One region of the Comamonas squillarum genome, then DNA from elsewhere that is predicted to be linked to it. Evidence: predicted binding sites of a transcription regulator. Region 1 holds the regulator's gene; the other holds the start of a gene.
What was found. The regulator sigma-54, encoded in region 1, starts transcription at its own class of promoters, with help from an activator protein. The targets are predictions, from matches to a motif close to TGGCANGNAANCTGCTTT.
Positions count from the first base shown of each region.

Region 2: the regulator sigma-54 is predicted to act here: its motif matches at 4,322-4,339, upstream of nirB (nitrite reductase large subunit NirB).

Region 1 covers NZ_CP104377.1:2,980,353-2,992,333, forward strand. The annotation lists gene N4T19_RS13795 (THUMP domain-containing class I SAM-dependent RNA methyltransferase) at 1-661, opposite strand, end outside; gene N4T19_RS13800 (hypothetical protein) at 859-1,611, shown strand; gene N4T19_RS13805 (aspartyl/asparaginyl beta-hydroxylase domain-containing protein) at 1,759-2,673, shown strand; gene rpoN (RNA polymerase factor sigma-54) at 2,749-4,365, opposite strand; gene lptB (LPS export ABC transporter ATP-binding protein) at 4,471-5,247, opposite strand; gene lptA (lipopolysaccharide transport periplasmic protein LptA) at 5,271-5,939, opposite strand; one part of gene N4T19_RS13825 (IS3 family transposase) at 6,068-6,557, shown strand; one part of gene N4T19_RS13825 (IS3 family transposase) at 6,557-7,443, shown strand; gene N4T19_RS13830 (thiol:disulfide interchange protein DsbA/DsbL) at 7,513-8,157, opposite strand; gene N4T19_RS13835 (SPOR domain-containing protein) at 8,214-8,918, opposite strand; gene argS (arginine--tRNA ligase) at 8,945-10,654, opposite strand; gene N4T19_RS13845 (DUF2214 family protein) at 10,696-11,142, opposite strand; gene N4T19_RS13850 (LysR family transcriptional regulator) at 11,147-11,981, opposite strand, start outside.
Region 2 covers NZ_CP104377.1:4,449,563-4,455,297, reverse strand. The annotation lists gene N4T19_RS20315 (nitrate reductase) at 1-1,195, opposite strand, end outside; gene nirD (nitrite reductase small subunit NirD) at 1,222-1,650, opposite strand; gene nirB (nitrite reductase large subunit NirB) at 1,674-4,184, opposite strand; gene N4T19_RS20300 (ABC transporter ATP-binding protein) at 4,479-5,312, opposite strand; gene ntrB (nitrate ABC transporter permease) at 5,309-5,735, opposite strand, start outside.

The DNA.
Region 1 (11,981 bases):
CGATCTGGGCCGCTTCGATCAGCACCGTGCCGCTGCCACAGCAGGGGTCGTAGAGCGGCTGCGGGTCGTCGCCGTGCGGGTCCCAGCCGCTCGCGGCAATCATCGCCGCGGCCAGCGTTTCCTTGAGCGGCGCATCGCCCTTGTCCTCGCGCCAGCCGCGCTTGAACAGCGCTTCGCCCGAGGTGTCGATATAGATGGTGGCGCCATCGGTGGTCAGGTGCAGGTGCACGCGCACATCGGGGTGGTGCGTCTCCACGCTGGGGCGCACGCCGTGGCGGCGCTCGCGGAAGCGGTCGGCAATCGCATCCTTGACGCGCAGCGCCGCAAAGTTCAGGCTGGTCAGCGGGCTGTGCTGGGAGGTGACCTCGATCTTGAAGGTCTCCTTGGGCGAAAACCAGATCTCCCAGGCCACCTCGCTGGCGGCACGGTAGAGGTCGTTCTCGTTGCGGTACATGCTGTGCGAGAGCTCGACCAGCACGCGCTGGGCCAGGCGGCTGTGCAGGTTCAGCAGCAGCGCATCGCGCCACATGCCGCGCAGCATGACGCCGCCGCGCGCCACCAGGAGGTCCTGGCCGCTGGCGCCGGTGATGGCATGGACTTCGTCCGCCAAAAGGCCCTCGACGCCGGCGGCGCAGGGCAAAAACAAATGCAGTTGGTTCATAAGCAGGGGGGCAAGCATACGCGCTTGCCCCATTGTCTGCCAAGCGCACGGGAATGTGGACTGTGCCAGTGGCATTCGGCAGCCCGGCTCCTATAGCGCAGCGGTAACGGGTGGCTGGCTGCTATAGTCTGGCCCCAGAGCGGGCCGCAGCCCTCGGTGCAGCCGCCCTTCCCCTCCATCACTCAGAGAGAATGCGGATGCCCTACCTCGGAGCTGGCGTACACGTCATCATTGCGCTGTTTTTTGCGGTCCACGCCGTGCGCAGCGGCCAGAACAACTACTGGCTGTTTGTGCTGCTGGCCTTCCCCTTCCTGGGCAGCGTGGTGTATTTCTTTGCCATCTACCTGCCCAATTCGCGCCTGCAGCGCCATGCCCGCAGCCTGGCGAGCAACGCCGTCAAGGCGCTGGACCCGACCCGCGAGGTGCGCGAAGCCCAGGCCGCCTACGACTACAGCCCCACCGCGCAGAACCAGATCCGCCTGGCCCAGGCCCTGCTGGCCAATGGCCAGGCCGAGCAGGCCTTTGGCCACTTTGAGGCCAGCATGAAGGGTCCGTTTGCCAACGACCTCGATATCCGTTGGGGCGCTGCGCAAGCGGCCTACCAGGCCGGCCATCCGCAGCAGGCGCTGCAGCAGCTGCGCGTGATTGCCCAGGCCGATGTGCACTTCCGCGCCGAGGCCGTGGGCCTGCTGGTGGCCAAGGCCTACGCCCAGCTGGGCGACCAGGCGATGGCGCGCAAGAGCTTTGATTTTGCGCGCCAGCACTCGGGCAGCTTCGATGTGATGGCCGAGTACGCGATCTGGGCTGCGGGCCAGGGTGACTGGCAGACGGCCAATGGCCTGCAGGCCGAGCTGAACAAGGCGATGACGCACTGGAGCGGCCAGCAGCGCCAGCTCAACCGCGAGATGCTGCAGCGCCTGAAAACCGCCTTCGCCGCCCAGCCCAGGTAAGCCCACCTGGCTTGCCATTGACCAAACCGCAATAGGCCTGCTGCCAGCAGGCCATCCCACCGCCCCGCAGCCCTTGCCGCGCGCCAGTTTGCGGTTGCGCAGACAGCCGCCACAGCACAGTCGCTAAAATCGCTGTCTATGGCAAAAATCATCGTTCTGGCCCTGGTGCTGCTTTTCTTTGGCTGCGGCCTCTACATGCACCTGCGTGGCAAGGTGCGGCACAAGCTGCTGCGCCAGCTGTTTGACCACTCCACGTTCACGGCGCCATTCAATGTTTTCATGCTGATGTTCAGCAAGGTACCGCGCACGCCCTACCTGCCCACCAGCACCTTCCCCGACCTGGCCCCCCTGCAGGCCCACTGGCGCGAGATCCGCGAAGAGGCCATCGGTCTGCACCAGGCCATGCAGATCAAGGCCGCGGCCAACAACGACGACGCGGGCTTCAACTCCTTCTTCAAGACCGGCTGGAAGCGCTTCTACCTGAAGTGGTACGGCCAGGCCCACCCGTCTGCGATGGAGCTGTGCCCCAAGACCACGGCGCTGGTGCAGTCCATCCCCGGCATCAAGGCGGCCATGTTTGCCGAGCTGCCGCCCGGCGCCAAGCTCAACCTGCACCGCGACCCCTATGCCGGCTCGCTGCGCTACCACCTCGCTGTGCTGGCGCCCAATGATGACCGCTGCATGATCGAGGTCGATGGCACGCCCTACAGCTGGCGCGAGGGCGAAGGCGTGATCTTTGACGAGACCTTTATGCACTGGGCCGAGAACCGGTCCGAAGGCAACCGCATCGTGCTGTTCTGCGATGTCGAGCGCCCGATGACCAATGGCTTTGCGCAGTGGCTCAACCGCTGGCTGGGCACGCATGTGGTCGCTGCCGCCAGCTCGCCCAACAACGAAGGCGATCCGCGCGGCTTCATCAGCCGCATCTTCAAGATCTCGTTCTACATGGGCCAGTACCGCCGCCGCTTCAAGGCCTGGAACAAGACGGCCTACAAGCTCACCAAGTTTGGCCTGATGCTGGCCGTGCTGGCCTTGTTCATCTGGTGGCTGTGGCCAAAGTAAAGCGGCTCCGTCTCAAAGCAAAACCGCAGTGCCTAACGCAACTGCGGTTTTTTTATGGGCCCTGGCTGCTTGCGCTTACAGCGCCTTGCGCAGGCTGGCCGGCGGGATGCGCATGGCCTCGCGGTACTTGGCCACCGTGCGGCGCGCGCATTCAATGCCCTGGGCCTGCAGCAGATCGGCGATTTTTGCATCCGACAGCGGCTTTTTCGCGCTTTCCTCGTCCAGCAGCTGCTTGATCAGCGCCTTGACCGCCGTGCTCGACGCACTGCCGCCGGTCTCGGTGCCCAGGCCCGAGCCAAAGAAGTACTTGAGCTCGAACGTGCCCTGCGGCGTGGCCATGTACTTGGCCGTGGTCACGCGGCTGATGGTGGACTCGTGCAGGCCCAGCTCATCGGCAATCTCGCGCAGCACCATGGGGCGCATCGCCAGCTCGCCATGGACAAAGAAATTGCGCTGGCGCTCGACGATGGCCTGCGAGACGCGCAAGATGGTGTCAAAGCGCTGCTGGATGTTCTTGATGAACCAGCGCGCCTCCTGCAGCCGCTGCTGCAGCGCGCCATGGCCCTCGCTGCCCTTGTGGCTGCGCAAGGCATTGGCGTAGACATCCTGCACGCGCAGGCGCGGCATCACCTCGGCATTGAGCTGCACGCTGAAACCGGGCACCGGCAGGCCGCGCTCATTGCTGGGTCGCACGAGGACATCGGGGATGATGGTGTTGCGGTCCACATCGGCATAGGGCCGGCCGGGGCGGGGCTCGAGCTTGGCGATCAGCGCCAGCGCGCTGCGCACCGCGGCATCACTGCATCCGGTCAGTTGCACCAGCTTGCGCACATCACGGCGCGCCAGCAGCTCCAGCGATTCCTGGCAGACCAGCAAAGCGGTCTCCAGCGCCAGCGCATCGGCCTCGGGCGTGTCCGAGCCCTCTTCATCCAACAGCCGCTGCTGGGCCTTGATCTGCAGCTGCATGCATTCGGACAGGTTGCGCGCGCCCACGCCAATCGGCTCCAGACTTTGCAGCAAGCGCAGCGCCACGGTCAGGTGGTGCAGCAGGGCTTCGTAGCGTTCGGGATCCGAGGCATCGCCAAAGCTTTGCGCCAGCTCGGCCAGCGTTTCTTCGAGGTAGCCGTCGTCGTTCAGTGATTCAATCAGAAAGTAGAGCGCGGCCCGGTCTTCCTGGCACAGGCGCAGCGACAAGGCCTGGCGGTGCAGCACATCCTGCAGGCTCAGGTGCTCGCTGCGCCGGTCGGACATCGGCGTCTCGTCGTCGTCATCGCTGGCGCTGGAGCGGGCGGGCAGATCGCCGCCCCACTCTTCCCAGTCCGATGCCGAATCGCCGGCAGCGGCCTCGGCATCGACGCCGGTTTCCTTGCCCGCAGCAAAATCCAGCGGCTGGTCGGAGGTTCCGGGCTCGAAATCGCTACTGTTGTTGGTGTCGGTGCTGGCAGCAGTATCGGCACCCTTGTCGGCTGCGTCTGCAGCGTCTGCAGCTTCGGCAGATTCAGCGGCTTCTTTACGGGCTTCAGCCTCGGGGGCCTCATCGCCCTCGCGCTCCAGAAACGGGTTTTCGTCGAGCATCTGCTCGACTTCCTGTGTCAGCTCCTGCGTGGACAGCTGCAGCAGGCGAATCGACTGCTGCAGCTGGGGGGTCAGGGTCAGGTTCTGCGATACGCGCAGCGACAGCGACGGCATCATGGCTGCGCCTCCACACGGGCTGGGGCAGCTGGCAACGGATCAGCCCTGCCGGCCCCGCAGCGCGGGACGGCATCTTGGCTGGCACGCCCGCCAAGGCGTGCGGTGTCACATACGGAAATGTTCACCCAGATACACCCTCCGGACCTCTGCGTTCTCCACAATCTCTTGCGGCGTCCCGGCGGCCAGCACCTTGCCATCGCTGATGATGCAGGCATGGTCACAGATACCCAGGGTTTCGCGCACATTGTGGTCGGTGATCAGCACGCCAATGCCGCGCTCCTTGAGAAAGGCGACAATGCGCTGGATCTCGATCACGGCGATGGGGTCGATGCCGGCGAAAGGCTCGTCGAGCAGGATGAAACGGGGCTGGGTGGCCAGCGCACGGGCGATCTCGACCCGGCGGCGCTCGCCGCCGGACAGCGCGACTGACGGTGATTCGCGCAGGTGCTCGACCCGCAGCTCCTGCAGCAGCGCGGTGAGCTGGCGCTCGACCTCGGCGCGCGAGAGCGGCTTGCCATGCTCATCTTTTTGCAGCTCCAGCACGGCGCGCACATTGTCCTGCACGCTGAGCTTGCGAAAGATCGAGGCCTCCTGCGGCAGGTAGGACAGGCCCAGCTGCGAGCGCTGGTGGATCGGCATATTGGCCACCGACTGCCCATCGATGCGGATATCCCCGCCATCGCTGCGTACCAGGCCCACGATCATGTAGAACGAGGTGGTCTTGCCCGCGCCATTGGGGCCTAGCAAACCCACCACTTCGCCCTTGCGCACCGACAGCGACACGTCCTTGACCACCTTGCGGCTGCCATAGGATTTCTCCAGGTGCAAGACCTCCAGCTGGCTGCGGTGGTCGCTGTTGGCGACCCGGGCGTTGACGGAAATGGTCGACGAGTTTTCTGCCACGGTCACTTGGCTCCGTCGTTCAGTTGGGTGCTGGGGCGCAATGGCGTCTTGTCATCGGCAGCGGGCTTGGCTGGGGCGCTGGCCTTGTCGTCCGCCTTGCCATCGGCCTTGGGCGTCAGGATCACACGGACGCGGTCCTTCTTGGGCGCACCGGGCTTGGGTTCGGCCGCCGCCTGGGCGCCCTTTTGGCCGGAGACCGTGAAGGTATCGCTCAGATTGTTGTAGACGATCAGCGGGCCACTGACCTGGTCGGTCAACGTGGTCTCGCGGTAACGGCGCAACTCGCCGCGGCGCTCAAAGTGCACGGTGTCATCGCGGCCGTTATAGGTGATGACCTCGCCTTCGCCTTCGACGAACTCGTCAGGCGCGCCTGGGGCCGAGTCACGCTTTTGGCGGAAGAATGCGAGCTTGCCCGGCGCAGCAGTCACCACGCCGTGCTGGAAGCCGTCGCGGTCCTGGCTCACGGTCAGCTGCGCGCCACGGATGATGATGGTGCCCTTGGTCACCACCACATTGCCCGTGAAGACACTGGTCTGCTTGAGTTCATCGTGGCGGCCATCGTCCGCCTCGATGTTCATGGGCTTGGTGCGGTCTGCACGCTCGGCGTGCGACAGCAGCGGCACGGCCAGGGCCACTGCCACCAACAAAGAGTTAAAAATACGGTGTCTCATAAGGCATGAATCTTGCTCTGCCCCATTGTAGCCATGCTGGAGCGTTAGGCCGTTTCTGGCACAAAAAAGCCCGCGTGTGAACTGCACCCCAAAAGTTGGACATCCATCCAACCTTTGGGGTGTTTTTCATGGCGAAGTACGACGAGAGTTACAAGCTGGAAGTTGTCCAGGGCTACGTGCAGGGGCAGCATGGGTTCAGAGCACTGGCCCATGCTCACGGTCTCGACCAAGCGACAGTGCGACGTTGGGTAAAGAGCTACCAGCAGCATGGCCTATCAGGGTTGCGCAAGAAGTTCAGTCGCTACAGCGCTGACTTCAAACTGGCAGTGTTGCAGCGGATGTGGCGAGATGATCTGTCTGCACGAGAGACGATTACCTTGTTTGATATCCGGGGTGGCACGGGTGTCATCAGCGCCTGGGAGCTGCAATATCATGACGGTGGGCCGCAAGCACTTGCACCCCGGCCAAGAGGACGCTCCAAGAAGATGCCAAACCCACCCACAGCCAAGCCCGCACAGGCACAAGCAGTTATGTCTGCGGACGACACGCGTTCGCACGCAGATTTGCTCAAAGAGGTGAAGTACCTGCGCGCGGAGGTGGCGTACCTAAAAAAATTGGAGGCCTTGGTTCAGGCGAAAAAACAAGCTGCGCAGAAAAAGCGCGGATAGTGCTTGAGCTAAGGCCAGATCACGACCTCAAGGACTTGCTGCGGGCAGGTAAGCTGGCGCGCAGCACCTTCTATTACCAGGCTCAAGTGCACAGGAGAGGCGACAAATACGCTGAGCTCAAGGCTCAGATCCGATCTGTCTACGAGCTTCACAAAGGACGCTATGGCTATCGGCGCATTGCGCTTGAACTCAAGCGCAATGGCTGTCATGTGAACCACAAGAGCGTGCAGCGCCTGATGCAGGTAATGGGGATGAAGTCCCTGGTTCGGCCCAAGAAATATCGCTCCTATCGCGCCGGGCAGCACGCGGGCGTGGCCAATGTGTTGCAGCGCCAGTTCATGGCCGAGCAGCCTAACCAGAAATGGGTGACGGACGTGACAGAGTTCAACGTCTTGGGTAAAAAGCTATACCTGTCGCCTGTCATGGATCTATTCAACGGCGAGGTGGTGAGCTATCAGATGAATACGCAACCGCGCTTGAAGATGGTGGGTGACATGTTGCGCAAGGCGCTAGGCAAGCTGGGCAGGGAGGAAAAACCATTGCTGCATTCCGACCAGGGCTGGCAGTACCAAAGTCGTGCCTATCGCCGCTTGCTGGCCGATCATGGCCTGGTGCAAAGCATGTCACGTCGGGGCAATTGCTTGGATAACGCAGCGATGGAGAGCTTCTTCGGAACCTTGAAGTCCGAGTTCTTCCACCTCAACAAGTTCAGCAGTGTGGCGCAGCTTCAAGAAGGTCTTCACCACTACATCCATTACTACAATCACCAACGCATCAAGCTAAAACTAAAAGGCCTGAGTCCAGTGCAATACCGGATTCAGGCCTTCAGTCCCTAGCTTCCAACTGTCCAACTTCTTGGGGTCAGTTCAGTGCGCGGGCTCTGTCTCAAGCGTTGGGGAATCCGCTCAGCCTTGTGCAGCCAGGAACTCTACCACTTGCAGCACGTTGCTCATCGAGCCGGCACGGGTTCCGTCGGTGTAGTACTTGCCCGCCACGCCCAGCGATGGAACGCCTTCGACGCCGTAGGACTCTTGCAGCTGGGTGGCCTTGCGCACCTGGCCTGCGACGCTGAACGAGTTGTAGGCTTCCTTGAACTTGGCCAAGTCCACGCCGTTCTTGTCCATCCAGGCGAAGATCTCGTCGTCCTTGTTCAGGCGCTGGCGCTCGACGTGGATCGCACGGAAAACCTTGACATGTACGTCAGGGATCAGGCCCATCGACTCCAGCGCAAAGTAGATCTTTTGCTGCGGCACAAAGGTGTTGTTGAAGGCCACAGGCACGCGGCGGATCTGCAGGTTCTTGGGGGCAGTCTTGGCCCAGGCTTCAAACTGCGGCTCGAAGGCATTGCAGTGGGGGCAGCTGTACCAGAAGAACTCGATCACCTCGACCTTGCCAGCGGGCGCATCGGGGGTGACGGGCTTGGCCAGCTTCAGGTAGTCCTTGCCTTCCTTGAACTTGGCCTGTGCGTTGGCGCCGGTGGCAAAAGGCAGGCTCAGCGCCGAGGCGGCAGTAGCGGAAGCCGCCAAAGTGGAAAACTCACGACGTTTCATGTTTTGTTAACTCCAGTGACAAGTTGCGGTTAGGAGTGCCCTGCACCGCCAAAAGTTCAACGCTGCACGCGGACGATTTGCGCATCCACGCCGGCGCCATCGAGCTTGCCTTTGAGGCCATCGGCATCATCGCGCTTGTTGAAGGGGCCCACGCGCACCCGGTATACGGTGCGGCCATTGACTTCGCGCTCGCTCACCCGCGCTTCCCAGCCCATCATCGCCAGCTTGGCGCGCTGTGCATCGCCATCGGACTGGCTGCGGAAAGCACCGGCCTGCACGAAGTACTGGAAGCCGTCGGTGCCATCGGCACTGCGCGACTTGGCCAGATCGCCCAGCGGATCTGCGCCCTGGCCGGCCTTGGGGTCGAGCTTGGCCACCTGGGTCTTGTCTGCCGGCTTGTCAGCGGGCTTGGTGGTATCGGGCAGCACCACTTCGGGCTTGGCAGGCTTGTTTTCCACTGGCGCGGGGGCGTTGTCAGCCACCGTGCGCGGCGGCTCAGGCACCACCACGCCCTGAGCGGCCGGTGCCACAGCCGCGGGCGCACGCGCGGGGTTCTTGCCATAGAGCGGCGAGTTCGGGTCCCAGTTCTGGTTGCGCTGCGCCTCGGCCTTGTCCTTGGCCTCGCCGCGCACGCCACCTTTGTTGACAAACGGCACCGGCACATTGGTGACGTACACGGCCACGGCCAAGGCCGCGCCCACGCCCACCAGCAGCCCCAGGATCAGGCCCAGGATGGTTCCACCACGTTGATGTCGTCGCATTGCAGTTATTACCTTTGTTCGCAAAATCACATGCGCTCTGGTGCACTCACACCCAGCACGGCCAGGCCATTGCGCAGCACCTGCGCGACCGCTGCCACGAGTGCCAGACGGGCCAGTTTGGTGGCTTCGTCATCCACCAAGATACGCTCTGCATCATAGTAGCTGTGGTAGGCCGAGGCCAGGTCACGCAGATAGAACGTAACATCGTGCGGCGCATTGCCAGCCGCGGCGTTGCTCAGCATCTCGGGATACTGGGCCAGCATCTGCATCAGCGCCTGGGCCTGCGGCCCTTGCAGCGCGCACAGGTCAATGCCGCTCAGCGCAGGCAGACCAGCGCCGCCTTGCTCCTGCCAGCCGCGCAGCACCGAGCAGATGCGCGCATGGGCGTACTGCACGTAGAACACCGGGTTGTCATTGTTCTGGGCCACGGCCAGGTCGACATCAAAGGTGTACTCGGTATCGGGCTTGCGCGAGAGCAGGAAAAAGCGCACCGCATCCTTGCTGGTCCACTCGATCAGGTCGCGCAAGGTGACATAGCTGCCGGCGCGCTTGCTGATCTTGACCTCTTCACCACCGCGCACCACGCGCACCATGGTGTGCAGCACATAGTCGGGGTAGCCCTGGGGAATGCCGACATTGACCGCCTGCAGACCGGCGCGCACGCGGGCGATGGTGCCGTGGTGGTCCGTGCCCTGGATGTTGACGGCCTTGCCGTAGCCGCGCAGGAACTTTTGCGTGTGGTAGGCCACATCGGGCAGGAAGTAGGTGTAGGTGCCGTCGGACTTGCGCATCACGCGGTCCTTGTCGTCACCGAAGTCGGTGGTGCGCAGCCACAGCGCGCCATCTTGCTCATAGGTGTGGCCGCTGGCGATCAGGCGCTGGACGGTCTCGTCCACATGGCCGTTCTGGTACAGGCTCGATTCGAGGTAGTACTCGTCAAACTTGAGGTTGAAAGCCTGCAGGTCCTTGTCCTGCTCGTTGCGCAGGTAGGCCACCGCAAAGTTGCGGATGTTGTCGTAATCCTCGACATCTCCATTGGCGGTGAACGCGCGGTCATCGGCCTCGATGGTCTGCTTGGCCAGGAACGCCTGGGCAATATCGCCGATGTAGTCGCCGTTGTAGAAGTTCTTGGCCAGCGGGTTGTCGCTGTCGGTGGGCCAGCAGTCGTCACCGGGCTTGAAGCCCTTGGCACGCAGCTGGGTGCTCTTGGTCAAGGTGTCGATCTGCACGCCCGCGTCGTTGTAGTAGAACTCGCGGTGCACGCTCCAGCCCTGGCTGCCGTAGAGGTTGCAGATCGCATCGCCCAGCGCGGCCTGGCGGCCATGGCCCACGTGCAGCGGACCGGTGGGATTGGCCGAGACAAACTCGACGATGATCTTTTCATCGCGCGGCGGCTGCATGCCAAAGCGCTCGCCCTGGGCCAGCACTTCCTGCACCACCTGCTGCTTGGCAGCGGGCTTGAGGCGCAGGTTCAAAAAGCCTGGACCGGCGATCTCGACCGCATCCACCCATTGCGCAAAGGCGGGCGCGGCCTCCAGCGCCGCCTTGAGCTGCTCGCCCAGCGCGCGGGGATTGGCCTTGAGCGGCTTGGCCAGCTGCATCGCGGCGGTCACGGCATAGTCACCGTGGGCGGCCACCTTGGGCGTTTCAAAGGCCGCACGGCTACCTGCGCCAGGCGACAATTTCTCGAGCTCGGCAGCAAGCACTGCGAGCAAATCTTTTTTGACTTGCAACATATTTGAAACTTAGACGAAGCGGTTACCAGCGCCAGGCCGGTTTACCAGCCCCGGGCATAAAACACGGCGACGGCGGCGATCACGGGAATCAGATGGGCTTGCCACATGACCCATTTACGCGTGGCGCGCACCTCGGCGTCCCCGGGCAAAGCGCCATTGTCGCGCAATTGCCGTAACCAGCGGCGGAACACGGCTGTCGGCTTGAAGGACAGCACCACGCCGACGACGACCAAGGTCATCTTCAGGTGAAAAAGCGGCTGGCTGACATACCAGGTCACGCCCTTGGCGCCCAGAAACAGGCGCAGCAGGCCGGTGGCCAGCACCGCCAGCGCGGCAAAGGCGTAGATCAGATCGAGGCGCGCCAAGCGCTGCACCACGGCCCCATTCATCCACTCGGCGCGGCACAACGCCGCCTCGCTGGAGAGAAAAACCACCATGGTCAACAAGGCCAGCAGGTGCAGGCAGGCCAGAACAGCTTCCAAAGTCATCGTGTTACTCCATCTTTTTCCAGAAATCGGCACGTTCGTAGTGCTGCTTGACGAAATCGATCCACAAGCGCACCCGCAGCGGCAGGTGCTTGCGCTGCTGGAACATCACATAGATGCCGTTGGGCGGCGCAGCAAAGTCCTCCAGCACCTCGACCAGGCGGCCGGCGGCAATCTCGGACTCGACCTCCCAGGTGCTGCGCCAGGCAATGCCCCAGCCTTGCTGGCACCAGTCGTGCAGCACCTGGCCGTCCGAGCAATCGAGCGGGCCGCCAGGCTTGAGGTAGACCACCTCGCTGGCGCCAGTGGCCGCCGGCATGCGAAACGCCCAGCCCCGCGTTTGCGAGGCCTCGCTCGACAAGGTCAGGCAGTCATGCTGGCTCAGCTCGCTGGGGTGGCGGGGAATGCCGCGGCGGCGCAGGTACTCGGGCGTGGCCACGCACAGGCGCCGGTTGTCGGCCACGCGCACGCTGACCAGTGAGGAATCGGGCAGGTCGCCCACGCGAATCGCGCAGTCATAGCCCTCGCCGGCCAGGTCGACCAGGCGGTCGCTCAGGTTCAGCGAGATCGTCACATCCGGGTGGCGCGCATGGTAGAGCGGCAGCAGCGGCGCCACATGGCGGCGCCCAAAGCCGGCCGGTGCGGTCACGCGCAGATGCCCAGTGGCCTTGATGCCCCCGGCGCTGACGCTGGCCTCGACACTGGCTAGCTCGGCCAGCAGGCGCTGGCAGTCTTCCAAAAAGGCCGCGCCCTCGTACGTCAGGGTGAGCTTGCGCGTGGTGCGCACCAGCAGCTTGACGCCCAGGCGCTCCTCCAGCGCATCGAGCCGGCGGCCCATGATG
Region 2 (5,735 bases), 1.5 Mb from region 1:
TTTCCAGCGCCGATTTGCCTGGCAGCGCCGGCACCGCATCCACGCCCCAGTGCTGGGCCACCTCGGCCCGGTGCTGCGGGTTGGCCATGTCGCGGTGGGCGCTGAGCAGGTTGGACAGGCCGCCCACCTCGCGCCCGCCCATCGCATTGGGCTGGCCGGTCAAGGACAAGGGGCCGGCGCCGGGCTTGCCGATCTGGCCGGTGGCCAGGTGCAGGTTGATCAGCGCCGCATTGTTGGCCGTGCCGCTGCTGCTTTGGTTGAGCCCCTGGCAGTACAGGCTGAGCGTGGGCTGGCGCTCGCTATTGCTGCCCGGCGCATCGGCCCCGCCCCAGGCCAACCATTGGGCGGCCAGGTAGAGATCTGCCAGCGCCAGGCCGCAGACCTGGGCCACGCATTCCGGCGTCGCTTCGCGCACGATCGCATGCAGCTGCGCAAAGCCGCTGGTGTGCGCATCGACAAAGGCCGCATCAGTCCAGCCCTCGGCCAGCATGATGTGCAACAGGCCGTGGCAGAGCATCACATCGCTGCCCGGCTGCAAGGCCAGGTGCAGATCGGCCAGCTCGGCGGTCTCGGTGCGGCGCGGGTCAACAACGATGATCTTGCGCTCGGGATGGCGCGCCTTGGCCTCTTCCACGCGCCGGAACAGGATCGGGTGCGCCCAGGCCATATTGCTGCCGCTGATGAACAGGCAGCCGGCCAGGTCGATGTCTTCGTAGCAGGCCGGTGGCGCATCCGCGCCCAGGGTGGCCTTGTAGCCGGCCACCGCACTGCTCATGCACAGGCGCGAGTTGGTGTCCAGGTTGTTGGTGCCCAGCAAGCCTTTGACCAGCTTGTTGAACACATAGTAGTCCTCGGTCAGCAACTGGCCGCTCAGGTAAAAGCCCAGCGCATCGGGGCCATGGTCGGCGCGGATCTGCAGCAGCTGGGCGGCCAGGCTGTCCAGCGCCGTGTCCCAGCTGCGGGCCTCGGGTGCGGCGCGGCGCTGCAGGCGCTGCATCGGCTGCAGCAAGCGGCTTTGCCGCGCCAGCGCGGGCGCTGCCGTCAGGTGCAGGCTGCTGCCCTTGGTGCAGAGCTTGCCCAGGTTGGCAGGGTGCGCCGGGTCGCCGCGCACGGCGGTGATCTGCTGGCCGTCGGACGTGATGATCACGCCGCAGCCCACGCCGCAATAGGGACAGGTCGATCGGGTCTCTTGCATGGGCGGCTCCGTCCGGTGGGGCAGCCTTAAGCGGCCACGGTGGATGGCGACGGGCTGCAACTGGAGGCGGCAGAACCGCAGCGCCCCAGGCCCACCGGCCCTGCCAGCGGCCGGGTCTGCGCTAGCGCATGCCCGGCCAGCTCATCGGCGCGCAGCTGTACCGCGCTGCCCTCCAGCCGTACCGCAAAGCGTGGGGTGCAGCCCTCATCGGGGGCAGCGGCCTCGCCGGTGGCCAGTGCAATCGTCCAGTTGTGCAAGGGGCAGGCCACGCTGCTGCCAAACACCAGGCCTTGCGACAAGGGCCCGCCCTTGTGCGGGCAGCGGTCGAGCAGCGCAAACACCTCGCCGCTGGCGGTGCGGAATACCGCCACATCCAGGCCCTGGGCGCGGGCGACGCGGCGGGCGCCCAGCACCGGAATCTCATCGATGGCGCAGATGGTGATCCATTCATTCATGTCGGTCTCCTGGCGGCGCGGCATCATGCGCCGGCGGTGGTGAGGGGTGAGGAAAGGGCTGGCAGCGCAGGCGTAGCCTGTAGTGCGGGCAGCACCGGCAGCGGCTGGAACTGGCGCAGATCCACGGCCGCCTTGTCGGTCTCGAACCAGGGGTCGGGCTCGCCGTCGAGCGCCTGCTGCAGCTGGGCCCACAGTGCCTGGCGGCTAGCGGCATCATCCAGAATGCGGCGCTTGACATGGTCGAGCCCCACGCGGCTCACGTAGTGAACCGTGCGCTCCAGGTACCAGCCCTCCAGCCGGTACAGCTGCATAAAGGCGCCGGTGTACTCCAGCACTTCCTCGGCGGTCTTGAGCTTGGTGAGAAAGTGCGCCACCTCGGTCTTGATGCCGCCGTTCCCCGCGATGTACATCTCCCAGCCCGAATCCACGCCGATGATGCCGACATCCTTGATGCCCGATTCGGCGCAGTTGCGCGGGCAGCCGCTGACGGCAAACTTCACCTTGTGGGGCGCATACATGCGCCACATCGCGCGTTCGAGGTCCTTGCCCATCTGCGTGCTGTCCTGCGTGCCCATGCGGCACCATTCGCTGCCCACACAGGTCTTGACGGTGCGCAGCGCCTTGGCATAGGCATGGCCGCAGGGCATGCCTATGTCGTTCCACACCCCTTGCAGGTCTTCCTTTTTCACGCCCAGCAGGTCAATGCGCTGGCCGCCGGTCACCTTCACGGTGGGGATCTGGTACTTGTCCACCACATCGGCAATGCGGCGCAGCTCGGCAGCAGTGGTCTCTCCGCCCCACATGCGCGGGATCACGCTGTAGGTGCCGTCCTTTTGGATATTGGCGTGGCTGCGCTCGTTGATAAAGCGGCTTTGCGGGTCGTCGCGCGCCTCCTTGGGCCAGGTGCTGATCAGGTAGTAGTTGATGGCCGGGCGGCAGCTGGCGCAGCCATTGGGTGTCTTCCATTCCATAACGCGGAAGACGCTGTCGGTCGTCAGCAGCCGTTGCTCGCGGATCGCATCGCGCACCGCCTGGTGGCCGTGCTCGCTACAGCCGCACATGGGCTTGGTCTTGGGCGATGCCGAATAGTCGCCACCGACGGTGAACATGATGATCTGCTCGACCAGGCCGGTGCAGGAGCCGCAGCTGGCGCTGGCCTTGGTGTGCTTGCGCACCTCGTCCAGGGTGAACAGGCCCTTGTCCTTGATGGCCTTGCAGATGGCGCCCTTGCTCACGCCATTGCAGCCGCAGACCTCGTCGCCATCGGCCAGTGCGGCGGCCTTGTTCTGGCCCTGGTGGCCGGCATCGCCCAGGTTGGATTCGCCAAACATCAGCTTGTCGCGGATATCGGCCACGCTGCGCCCTTCGCGCAGCAGCTTGAAGTACCAGCTGCCATCGACCGTATCGCCATACAGGCACGCGCCCACCAGCCGGTCTTCCTTGATCACCAGCTTTTTGTAGACGCCCGAGTAGGGGTCGCTCAGCACGATCTGCTCGGTGCCCTCCCCACCCTGGAAATCCCCGGCCGAGAACAGGTCAATGCCGGTAACCTTGAGCTTGGTGGAGGTGAGCGATCCTTGGTAGCGGCCGATGCCCATCTCGGCCAGGTGGTTGGCCAGCACCTTGCCCTGCTCAAACAGCGGTGCCACCAGGCCATAGGCAATGCCCCGGTGCGCGGCGCACTCGCCCACCGCATAGATGCGCGGGTCGGTGATGGTCTGCATGGTGTCGCTGACGACAATGCCCCGGTTCACATGCAGGTGCATGGCTTCGGCCAACGCCGTGTTGGGGCGGATGCCGACGGCCATCACCACCAGGTCCGCCTCGATCTCGCGGCCATCGGCAAAGCGCAGCGCACGCACCCGGCCTTCGGCATTGCCCAGCAGCTCCTGCGTCTGCGCCTGCATGAAGAACTGCATACCCCGCTCGATCAGCGATTTCTTCAGCAGCTGCCCGGCCTGGTCATCCAACTGCCGCTCCATCAGCCACTCGCCGGCATGCACCACTGCCACCTGCATGCCGCGCTTCATCAGGCCATTGGCCGCCTCCAGCCCCAGCAGGCCGCCGCCAATGACCACCGCATGGCGCCAGTGCTGGGCCGCATCGATCATCGCCTGGGTATCGGCAATATCGCGGTAGGCCAGCACGCCCTGCAGATCCTTGCCGGCAATGGGCAGCATGAAGGGGTTGGAGCCTGTTGCCAGAATCAGCCGGTCGTAGTCGGCCGTCACCGCCTCACCAACGGCATTGCGGGCATGCACCACGCGGCGGGCGCGGTCCACCGCATGCACCGTGCAGCCGGCATGCAGGCGCACGCCATGCGTCTCGTACCAGCGCCAGTCGTTGAGCACGATGTCGTCCAAGGTCTGCTCGCCCGCCAGCACCGGCGACAGCAGGATGCGGTTGTAGTTGGGGTGGGGCTCTGCGCCAAATACCGTTATCTCGTACAGATCCGGCGCCAGCGCCAGCAGCTCTTCGAGCGCACGCACACCCGCCATACCGTTGCCAACCATGACCAACTTGATTTTTTTCATAGCGTTTCCCGTGGGCAGCACAAAAAAAAGACGTCTAGGCGCCGCATGCCAGGCATGCGCGCATAGACGTCTTTGTCTTTGGACGGCAGCGCCACTGTGCACCGCCACCCGGTGGCCGCCATGGCCACGCCAAGGACTATGCAAGTTCCATACCAAGTTGACATGCGGGGAGCGCCCAGCAGCCGAACTCAGCGCTGCACATTTTTTGTGCGGCTCGGGCGCCGCCTCGCCTCATTTGCGTGCACAAAAAAGGCGCTCCATATGGAGCGCCTGTTGCTAGCGAAGTAGGCTTTATCAGGCCACCTTCACCACATGGGCCTGGCGGGTGTAGAGAAAGTCGATCACCGCCTTGCGGCAGGCCTGGTACTGCGCATCCTCGGCCAAGGCGACCCGGTTGCGCGGGCGGGCCAAGGGCACCGGCAGCACCTCGCCAATCGTCGCAGCAGGACCATTGGTCATCATCACGATCTTGTCGGACAGCAGCACGGCTTCGTCCACATCATGGGTCACCATCACCACGGTGCTGCGCGTGCGCGCAACGATCTCCAGCAGCTCGTCCTGCAGCTTGGCGCGGGTCAAGGCATCGAGGGCGCCAAAGGGCTCGTCCATCAAGAGCACCTGCGGCTCCATCGACAGCGCCCGGGCAATGCCCACGCGCTGCTTCATGCCGCCCGATATCTCGCCGGGGCGCTTGTGCGCTGCATGGGTGAGGCCCACCAGTGCCAGCGCGGCATCGGTACGCGCAGCCAACTGGGCCTTGCGCTCACGCCCGCCAAACACCCGCTCCACCGCCAGGTGCACATTGGCCCAGCAGGTGAGCCAGGGCAGCAGCGAATGGTTCTGGAACACCACGGCACGTTGCGGCCCCGGCCCCTTGATCTCGCGGTTGGCGCAGAGCAAGGTGCCTTCGCTGGGGCTGGTGAGGCCGGCAATCAGGTTCAGCAAGGTCGATTTGCCGCAGCCCGAGTGGCCGATCAGGCTGACAAACTCGCCCTGGGCAATCTCCAGGTTGATGCCCTGCAGCGCCTGGAACAGGCCCTTGGCGGTCTTGAAGCTTTGCGCCACCTGCTGGATCTCGATGTACTTGCCCTGGGGCGTCGCGGGAATGTTGGGCGTATTGGGCGTCATGCCTTGACCTCCTCAAAAGTGAATGCCGAGGCCAGGCGGATCAGCGCCCATTCCAGCAGCAGGCCGACCAGGCCGATGACAAAGATCGCAATGATGATGTTCTTGACATTGAGGTTGTTCCACTCGTCCCAGACCCAGAAGCCAATGCCCACGCCACCGGTCAGCATCTCGGCAGCGACGATCACCAGCCAGGCGGTGCCGACTGCCAGGCGCACGCCCGTCAGCATATAGGGCAGCACGGCGGGGAAGAGGATGGTCGTGGCAATCTTCCATTCGCTCAGGTTCAGCACCCGCGCCACATTCATATAGTCCTGCGGCACGCGCTGCACGCCCACCGCCGTGTTGATCACCATCGGCCAGATCGAGCAGATAAAGATGGTCCAGATTGCCGCCGGGTTCGCGCCCTTGAACACCAGCAGGCCA